DNA from 4 places in the Oceanobacillus sp. FSL W7-1293 genome. Region 3 is predicted to be linked to each of the others. Evidence: riboswitches for the same ligand, from Rfam matches in the RefSeq annotation. Region 3 holds a riboswitch; each other region holds the start of a gene.

What was found. Region 3 has a riboswitch for thiamine pyrophosphate ahead of MKY65_RS11990 (long-chain fatty acid--CoA ligase). Riboswitches for the same ligand answer to the same signal wherever they lie in the genome.
Region 1: linked by a shared signal. The riboswitch ahead of thiW (energy coupling factor transporter S component ThiW) and the one ahead of MKY65_RS11990 (long-chain fatty acid--CoA ligase) in region 3 are both predicted to bind thiamine pyrophosphate.
Region 2: linked by a shared signal. The riboswitch ahead of MKY65_RS21785 (acetylornithine deacetylase) and the one ahead of MKY65_RS11990 (long-chain fatty acid--CoA ligase) in region 3 are both predicted to bind thiamine pyrophosphate.
Region 4: linked by a shared signal. The riboswitch ahead of thiT (energy-coupled thiamine transporter ThiT) and the one ahead of MKY65_RS11990 (long-chain fatty acid--CoA ligase) in region 3 are both predicted to bind thiamine pyrophosphate.

The regions. Positions count from the first base shown of each region.
Region 1 covers NZ_CP150212.1:942,520-944,713, reverse strand. Annotated here, with positions in the region: gene MKY65_RS04660 (LytTR family transcriptional regulator DNA-binding domain-containing protein) at 1-942, opposite strand, end outside; TPP riboswitch at 1,056-1,169, shown strand; gene thiW (energy coupling factor transporter S component ThiW) at 1,304-1,768, shown strand; gene thiD (bifunctional hydroxymethylpyrimidine kinase/phosphomethylpyrimidine kinase) at 1,802-2,194, shown strand, end outside.
Region 2 covers NZ_CP150212.1:4,535,917-4,538,110, reverse strand. Annotated here, with positions in the region: gene MKY65_RS21790 (MFS transporter) at 1-1,051, opposite strand, end outside; TPP riboswitch at 1,231-1,334, shown strand; gene MKY65_RS21785 (acetylornithine deacetylase) at 1,416-2,194, shown strand, end outside.
Region 3 covers NZ_CP150212.1:2,447,174-2,449,367, reverse strand. Annotated here, with positions in the region: gene MKY65_RS11995 (acyl-CoA reductase) at 1-195, opposite strand, end outside; gene MKY65_RS11990 (long-chain fatty acid--CoA ligase) at 182-1,240, opposite strand; TPP riboswitch at 1,334-1,443, opposite strand; TPP riboswitch at 1,531-1,631, opposite strand; gene MKY65_RS11985 (hypothetical protein) at 2,172-2,194, shown strand, end outside.
Region 4 covers NZ_CP150212.1:2,762,040-2,764,233, reverse strand. Annotated here, with positions in the region: gene MKY65_RS13590 (M3 family oligoendopeptidase) at 1-1,001, shown strand, start outside; TPP riboswitch at 1,066-1,170, shown strand; gene thiT (energy-coupled thiamine transporter ThiT) at 1,314-1,880, shown strand; gene MKY65_RS13580 (response regulator transcription factor) at 2,144-2,194, shown strand, end outside.

The DNA.
Region 1 (2,194 bases), 1.5 Mb from region 3:
AATCACTTCTCTTATTTTTTGAATATTCACAATATAGGAGCGGTGACAGCGAAAGAATCCTTGATGAGACAACCGCTGTTCCAATTCTTTTAAGGTAAGACCTGTAGGGAACCCCTCTCCTCGGGTATACAGATAGGATTGTCCATCCTGACTTTCGATATAATCAATCTCCTGCGGATCAAATAAAATAATTTTATCCTCTACTTTTGCGGAGATTTTATTTAGCTGGAAAGTTTGCTTTACTTGAATCGCTTCTTCCACTGTTTCTGCTGCATCTGTTTCAGTGGAAGTTAAACGTTCATTCTCCTCTGTTTCCACGTCCATTTGCTGGATTCCTTGCTCATCTAAACGGTAGACCGCATCCGCAATGGTGACAGCACTCTCCGTGCTTGTTGTTAAAATCAGTACCGCTTTGTGCTGTTTCTGCAGAAATTCGACAAATTGATGGAGGACCCGTTTCGTTTCTAAATCGACATTGACCTCAGGCTCTTCGAAAATCACAACCTCTGCTTCCTGCATTAAAATTCTGCCAAACTGGACACGCCGCTTTTCAGAGCGGTTGAGCTGATGCATTTTCAATCTTGCTTTTTCTTCCAGTTGAATTTGCAACAGTACTTCTTTTATAGAAGCCTTGCTTTGATATAAAGAGCCGATAAATTTCAAATATTCCTGTACCTTCAATCGTTCATAAATGCCCTCTTCATACCAGCAAACCCCTAAAGAAGAAACGTATTTCTGTCTATCCTCCTGTAATGTCTGGTGCTGAATTTGAATCGATCCATTCCGCACATTCTCTTTTCCAATAATCATCTGCAGCAACACCGCACGTATATTAACAGTGGATTGAATCGCCTTTATTTCTCCTGGTTTTACTTCTATATCTATTTTCGGAAATAAGGTCTGGTCTCCCTGACGATATTCCATTCCATTTATTCTTAACATGTTTCATTCCTCTTTCTATTGATAACATCCTTTATATGAGCTTGCAGTCTAATGATTATTTCATGACAAACCGTTGAAACTTTGATACAGTAGATTCAAAGATAATAATGAAAAGCAACTACTAGGGGAGCCCAACATCGCGGGCTGAGAGGGAAGCATGCTTACTTTCCGACTCTTACAAACCTGATCTGGCTAATACCAGCGTAGGGAAGTAGTCAATCAACATATGATTACTCTCAGTATACCAAATCAGGCTTCTCAATAAAGCCTGATTTTTTATTTTTACAAAGTAGTTACCTTTTCATTCCCCTTAAATTTGAAGGAGATGATGGGATTGAAAAACCGCACACGCCTGTTAACAATGATGGCTGTACTTGTTGCTATCGGAACGATTGGATCACAATTGCTCTGGTTTCCTGCCGGAGTTGCCAGAGCCTATCCTGTTCAACACGCTATCAATGTTATTGCCGGGATTATGCTCGGGCCGAGTCCGGCAGTCATTGTCGCATTGATGATCAGCCTGCTCCGAAACCTTTTAGGACTAGGAACCTTGGTTGCTTTTCCTGGAGCAATGATTGGAGCTTTTGTTGCTGGGGTATTGTATAAGAAAACACAAAAATATCCAATGGCAGCTCTTGGAGAAATTATTGGCACCGGGATTATCGGCTCTTTCTTTGCAGTTCCGATAGCCAATCTTCTTATGGGAAGCTCTGCGGGAGCATTTGCTTTTATTCCGCCATTTGTTGTAAGCAGTGTCTCTGGTGCATTGATTGGCTGGCTGTTAGTCAGTCGTCTTCCGGCACGGCAGTTTTCTTTAACAAAATAATTTACATTATTCTATCCAAGGAGGATTTTTATTATGAGTCAGGTTCGTTGTGCATTAACCATTGCCGGTACAGACCCTAGCGGTGGTGCCGGTATTCAAGCAGATTTAAAAACGTTTCAAGAGTTAAAAACCTATGGCATGTCCGTTATCACTTCCGTTGTAGCCCAAAATACGACAGGAGTCCGATCCGTGGAGCATATGCCGCTCTCCATGATTGAGGACCAGCTGGATGCAGTGATAGAAGATATGCCCATCCATGCTGTGAAAACAGGAATGATTGCAAGTAAGCAGATGATGGAATTAATCGTAAAAAAACTGGAGAAGGTTGATGCACCTTATGTCATGGACCCAGTGATGGTGGCTACCAGCGGGGATTCATTGATCAATGAAGAGGGGCGAAGCTTTTTACGTCAATACCTTCTTCCA
Region 2 (2,194 bases), 2.1 Mb from region 3:
GGACGGCATTGAAACTGAAACCTCTTCCCAGCATATCTGGCGGAATATACTTTTGCAGTAAATAAACCCTGGATAGCCCAGATAGAGGCAATCCGACTGCTACCCAGATAATTCCCAAAACAAGCAGGGGGATAGCTGGTAAACCTCCTAAGAATAAAATGCCTGTCCCCCAGATAAGGGAGCTGAGAAGGTAGGTTTTTAGCGTGAATTGTTTAAAGATATAGGGAACAATCAAATTGACAATAATAACAACAATTCCAAACCATCCTGTTACAACGCTGTACCATACTTCTGCATTCGCCATCGTTTCTTGTAATAGTAATAACAGCCCAACCTGCCAAACCCAGGTGTTAAAGAAAACAATAAAAGCTGTCATCTCAAATAAGGAGCGGATGGTTTTATGAGAACGGAGCCATATAGCAAATTCCCGGATGGCTGTGAATATATTAAAATGCTTTTTATCTGTCTGCTCTTCTTTTAAAAGAATGAATGATAGAAAAAGCGCGCTCAATAGATAGCTGAGTGCATCCAGCGTGAAAAAGTGGATCACACCAATAGTATTCATGAAGATAATGCTGAAAACAGGTCCTAAAACAGTCATTCCCCGTGTTACAGTGTCCGTTAAACTATTTACTGCAGGTCTCTCTCTTTCACTCGTGATAAGCGGGATAATTGCCCGATGCGCCGGATTATATAAGCATCCGCATAAATGAATCAAGATGCTTACAATAATTAAATGCCAGTAAGCAAGCTGATTGGAGAAGTCTAACAAAACTAACCCGATGAGAAGCGGAGAACGAAATAAATCGATACGAATCAACCATTTCATTTTAGAAATCCAGTCAGCAATAACTCCTCCAATCAATCCGAACAGCAGGTAAGGAGCAACTTGAGCGATAGCAATCCCCGTGGTATACGCATTAGAAGCAGTTAAATCATAAGCAAGAAATAAAAGAGCCATGCCAGTCATCACATTCCCTAAATTGGAACTGGCAGTAGCAAGCAGATAGTTTCGGGCACGTTTATTTTTTTTTATGATAGTTATGTACACTAGCTGTAACCTCCTTTGTAAGAAGGTTACAACGTATTCCGGATTTCATCTGTATTGATATTGCGCAAAAAAACAGCAATATGTATACAGACAAGCGGGTATAGAATCATCCTTCCTTAAATTCTGCTTTACGCTTACAAAACTGTATGGTAATCTAAAAGGGATAAATACATACGCAATGGATCCACTAGGGGTGCTTATTAAGCTGAGAGAGGTATATTGCCTTGACCCTTACCAACCTGATCTAGTTCGTACTAGCGGAGGGAAGTGGGCGGATATGCCTTTAGGTAAATGAACCAAATTATTCTGCCGCTTTCTATATCAGGAGGCGGCTTTTTTGCGTGCTTTGAAAGGAGGTTTTTGAATGGATGGATTAATTCAGGAGATTCGAAATCGAGAAGACGAATTAATAGCGCTTGTCAGCGATTTGATTCGTTTTGAAACACCAGCCCCGCCTGCAAGAAATACAGAGGCTATCCAAGCTTATATTGCGAACTACTTGAAGGAAATGAATTTTGAAACAGAACAATGGGAGGTTTATCCCGGTGACCCGAATGTCGTCGGCTGTTTGCGTGGAACTGCTTCCGATACATACAACAGCTTGATTCTTAATGGGCATGTGGATGTCGCTTCTATAGAGGAAGGTGAAAACTGGAAGCATGCACCATTTCAGCCAGCAGTGGAAGGGCGTACATTATTTGGGCGGGGTGCAGCAGATATGAAAGGCGGTCTGGCAGCGTGTTTATTTGCGATGCGCATATTGCATGACCACCAGATTCGCCTTGGCGGGGATGTTATTCTGCAGTCCGTCATTGGTGAAGAGGTTGGGGAAGCAGGGACGAAGCAATGCGGAGAACGCGGGTATACAGCAGATTATGCCATTGTTGCAGATACAAGTCATTGCGAAATACATGGGCAAGGAGGCGTTATTACCGGCTGGATTACAGTGAAAAGTCCGTCCACGCACCATGATGGGACACGTCGCCAGCTCATTCATGCAGGCGGCGGGATGAATGGGGCCAGCGCCATTGAAAAGATGAATAAGCTCCTTACTGTGTTGCAGGAGCTGGAGCGACATTGGGCAGTGACCAAATCCTATCCAGGCTTTCCCCCAGGAACCAATACCATCAACCCGGCAGTGAT
Region 3 (2,194 bases):
GATTTCGGTCGTATCCATGGTTTGAACAGCAGATGTTTTCATAATGCTTCCAAGCTGTTGTATCTGTTCTGGAGCAGGATAAGGCATATGTATATGCACTTTCTCTTCTCCCTTTTTAAAGGAAAGCACACGCTCCTCTATCTTCATCTTCTTTGCTTCAGGCGGCAGATAGCCGCCATACTCAACCGTTGACATGGTTATGTTCCTCCAGCCATTGCTTCGCAGATAATGAACATCCTTTAGGCTCCGCGCTTGCCTGCCGTCCCAGTAATTCAAACCCTGTTTCATGCTCCACCGCCAGGTCACTAGTCTGCACTGCCGGCACTGAATTGATATTCGCCAGATCAACATGAATAAGCAAACCCGCTTCGCCTTTTGGCATTTCTTCCCCGCTTACAGGGTCAACTACTTTAAAACGAATCCAGTGCGGATTTTTCTTTATATGCTTTTGTCCTTTACCAATCGCTGTATAATACTGTGTAGATAATTCTGTCATGCCATACATGTTCACCATATTCTCACGCTTCACATGAAAAATTTGTTCTAACTTTTCATAAAACTCCTCTTCTTCTAAGGATCTGGAAATATTCTTAAATCCACCCGTGTCAAATATAAGACTATCCTTATGTAAAGGCAGCGTTTGATCTATCTCCTCCAACGCATCAAATAAATGAACAAAGCTGTAGCTTGCACCGAGGACAATCACTGACGTATCCTTATATTCTTTCGTCCATTGAATGAATGACTGTACCTCCAATCCGCTACGTGTTACAAAATGCCTTGAATCCTTCGTCCCCTGATACTCCCGCAACATGGTCAAGTAATGGGCAAGCGATGAATTTGGCATCTCCTCTTCATCCGGGAATAGAATAGCTATTGGACGCTGCTCCTCACTAACAAACTGTTGAAAGCTGTTTCGTGCAGAAAAATCGTAAATATCTAAATTCTCATGATAATGCTTTCCTTGTTTCCTGCTAGTTGTCCCGCTGGTCATAAAAATACGCTCACAATCCTCCTCCGGAACCGTGCTTAAGAAAGTATTTTTAAAAGCTTCCGTAGATACAGCAGGAATATCCTTCCACGTACGGACTTGTCTGCTACCTATTCCATTTCGTCTACAAAATTGCTGATATGCTTCATTCTCTCTATACAAATATCCAAATAGTTGCACAGCAAGCTCATTAAACGTATATTTACTTTCTTCTGGTCTTTCGATAAACATCTGGATATCTTGTTTCAACACATTCTCCTCCATTAAACTAATTTTGATAACAAAAACAAAAACACCCTAGGCATTACGAGCCCAGGGTGCATACAATACTTCTTAAATAGAATGTAAATCTCGTATGTTCCCTACGCTGGCATCAACCAGATCAGGTTCAAAGGGTCTATATCTTACGGATCCTATCTCAACCAGCAACACTGGTCCCCCTACACTTTTATTAAATTTTTATAGCTATTATAATTAAAGCATTTCATAATTCACTCAACGAATTCAGAAGAATGGAAAGTGTATACAGCTTATTATTACTAAGCAAGCCATCACTTCCCTAGGCTAGAATTAACTAGATCAGATTCCAAGGGTAGAGTTCCCTCTCTTAGCAATAAAAATTGCTCCCCAAGTGAAAATTAAGATATTATATTTTCAATTAAAACATACCTGGTTTTGTCATTCAAGTTGTTTTTCCTTTCGAACTCATCATATGCCCTAATCTTCACTCCCACGCTGAGCATTGCTACCTATTTATTTTAACTTTTTCTTCGTTAATTATTTTTTTATTACGAAGCTGTATTACCTTACTCATAGTTAACACTCTGATTACAGCACTGTCATTGCTACTTTTGAAAAAAGCAAACTATCATTTAAGCAAATGAGTGATAGAAAATGAATCGGCTCAAAAACAGATTGGATTCCTATAAAAATAAATAACTAGCTAAGAAATCCAGCAATTTTATTATGTGATTTGTGAAAAAAACCTTTATACAAGTTCACCTATTTTATTGATGAAGCATGTTTTATCACCGGAGATGAGGGATACAAATGAAAATTATTTTTATAAAGGTAGTGACAAATTCAAAAAAATCAGTACATATGCGAAAATAAAATACCAGCTTCTTATCATGATGATGTTATTACAGCTGGCTTAGAAAGGAAACGAGATGCTCTTTTAATGACAAATAATAAATGGGATGA
Region 4 (2,194 bases), 310 kb from region 3:
ATACAATGTGGGGAGCGATTGAAAAGCATAAATCCCTGTTTGCAGACTACTTACATCAAAAGGCTTCTCTGTTAAATTTGGATAAATTAAGCATTTTCGATGTAAATGCTCCGATTCAATCAAAAATGGAAAAGAAAAGCTATGATGAAGGAGCTGCTTTTATTGTAGAGCAATTCCGCAGCTTCAGTCCCAAAATGGCGGATTTCGCACAAATGGCGTTTGAAAAACGCTGGATTGAAGCGGAGGACCGTGCAGGAAAACGTCCGGGAGGATTCTGTACAAGCTTTCCGCTCAGTGAACAAACTCGTATTTTTATGACGTACTCCGGAACGCCTTCTAATATAGCTACCCTGGCTCATGAGTTGGGACATGGTTATCACCAGTATGTGATGAACGATATGAACGGTTTGAATCAAGGCTATGCAATGAATGTTGCGGAAACTGCTTCGACCTTTGCAGAAATGATCGTAGCAGATGCATCGGTGAAAATGGCGGCGACAGATGAAGAAAAATTAACGCTGTTAGAGGATAAAGTATCGCGAAGTGTGGCTTTCTTCATGAACATCCATGCACGCTTTTTATTCGAGAAACAATTCTATGAAGAACGCAAACAAGGTATGGTCAGTACGGAACGGTTAAATGAACTTATGGTGGAAGCACAGAAAGAAGCTTACTGCGGAAGCCTGTCTGAATATGATCCGCATTTCTGGGCTTCCAAACTGCATTTTCATATTACTGGTGTGCCATTTTATAACTTCCCGTATACATTTGGTTATTTATTCAGCCAGGGAATTTATGCTTATGCAAAGGATTATAAAGGAGATTTTGAGGCAAAATATACTGCTTTATTAAGGGATACCGGCAGAATGACCGTAGAAGAGCTTGCTGAAAAGCATTTGCAAGTAGATTTGACCAAGCCTGAGTTTTGGGAAAATGCCATCGAAATCTGTAAACAGGATGTGCGGGAATTTTTAGAGTTAGCGAAGAGAGTTGAAAAGTAAAAGAGGCTATTGCGGTTTTTTAGAAAGTGATTTATACTAAGCCTATACAAAAAAGTGAATAAAAAAAGCCTGCAAGGGGAGCCTTTGGCTGAGAGTGGACATTTTCTGTGTTCTGACCCTTTGAACCTGTCAGTTAGCGCTGGCGTAGGGATTGTGGACTTTTTGATGGATATAAAAGCAATGTGTGAGTGGAGTTTAAGGTATTCTTTTAAAATGTATTTTTTTAAAGAATACCGCCATCAAGAAGACTCCCTTGGCATTGCTTTTTTGTGGTCTAAAAAAGATTGTTCGATGTAAAAGGGGGAGAGACGATTGAAGAATAAAACACTATTTTTAGTAGAAGTAGCTATTTTTACGGCACTTGCATTACTGCTGGATATTTTACCGTTAGGATTTAAGCTTTGGCCGCAAGGAGGCTCCGTTTCTTTTGCAATGATTCCTGTCTTCATTGTAGCCTTTCGCTGGGGTCTGAAAGGCGGTTTGTTATCTGGTTTTCTTTGGGGAGTATTACAGGTGGCAACTGGTACAGCTTATATCCTGCATCCCGTGCAGGGAATCATTGAGTATGGATTAGCTTTTACAGTAGTAGGGCTTGCCGGGGTGTTTTCGAAGCAGGTTATCGAAAGCATGAAAAACAAGCAGGTAAAGAGATCCTTTGTCTATATTTTAATTGGCGTATTTCTGGGATCGGCTGCTCGTTTTATATGTCATTATATTGCCGGAATGGTTTTCTTTGGTTCAGCCGTCGAAGGACAGCCGGCGTGGCTTTATTCATTAATATATAATTCATCTTATATGGTTCCATCCTTTATTTTAAGTCTTGTTATTGTGTTCCTCCTGTTTTATAAACAGCCGAGAACATTAGTTGGAAAAGTATAACAAAAGAAAACTCCCTCACACAAAAACCTGTAGCACATCTTGCTTCAGGTTTTTCTTAAACCATTATTTTTATTTGGATAGTTTTGTTAAGTTTTATTAACATTTACTTATGGAATAGGCGTTGAACGTGAATAATGGTAGAATAAAGAAAATAAAATATATAAAGATACATTCTTACATCTTCATCTAACAAAAAAAGGGAGCTTTAAAAGAAGGAATTTTTGTCTAAGAGAACGTATATATGAATAAGGGGGATTTTCTAAGTGGGAAAACAGATTCTAATTGTGGATGACGAGCAATCAATTGTTACTTTA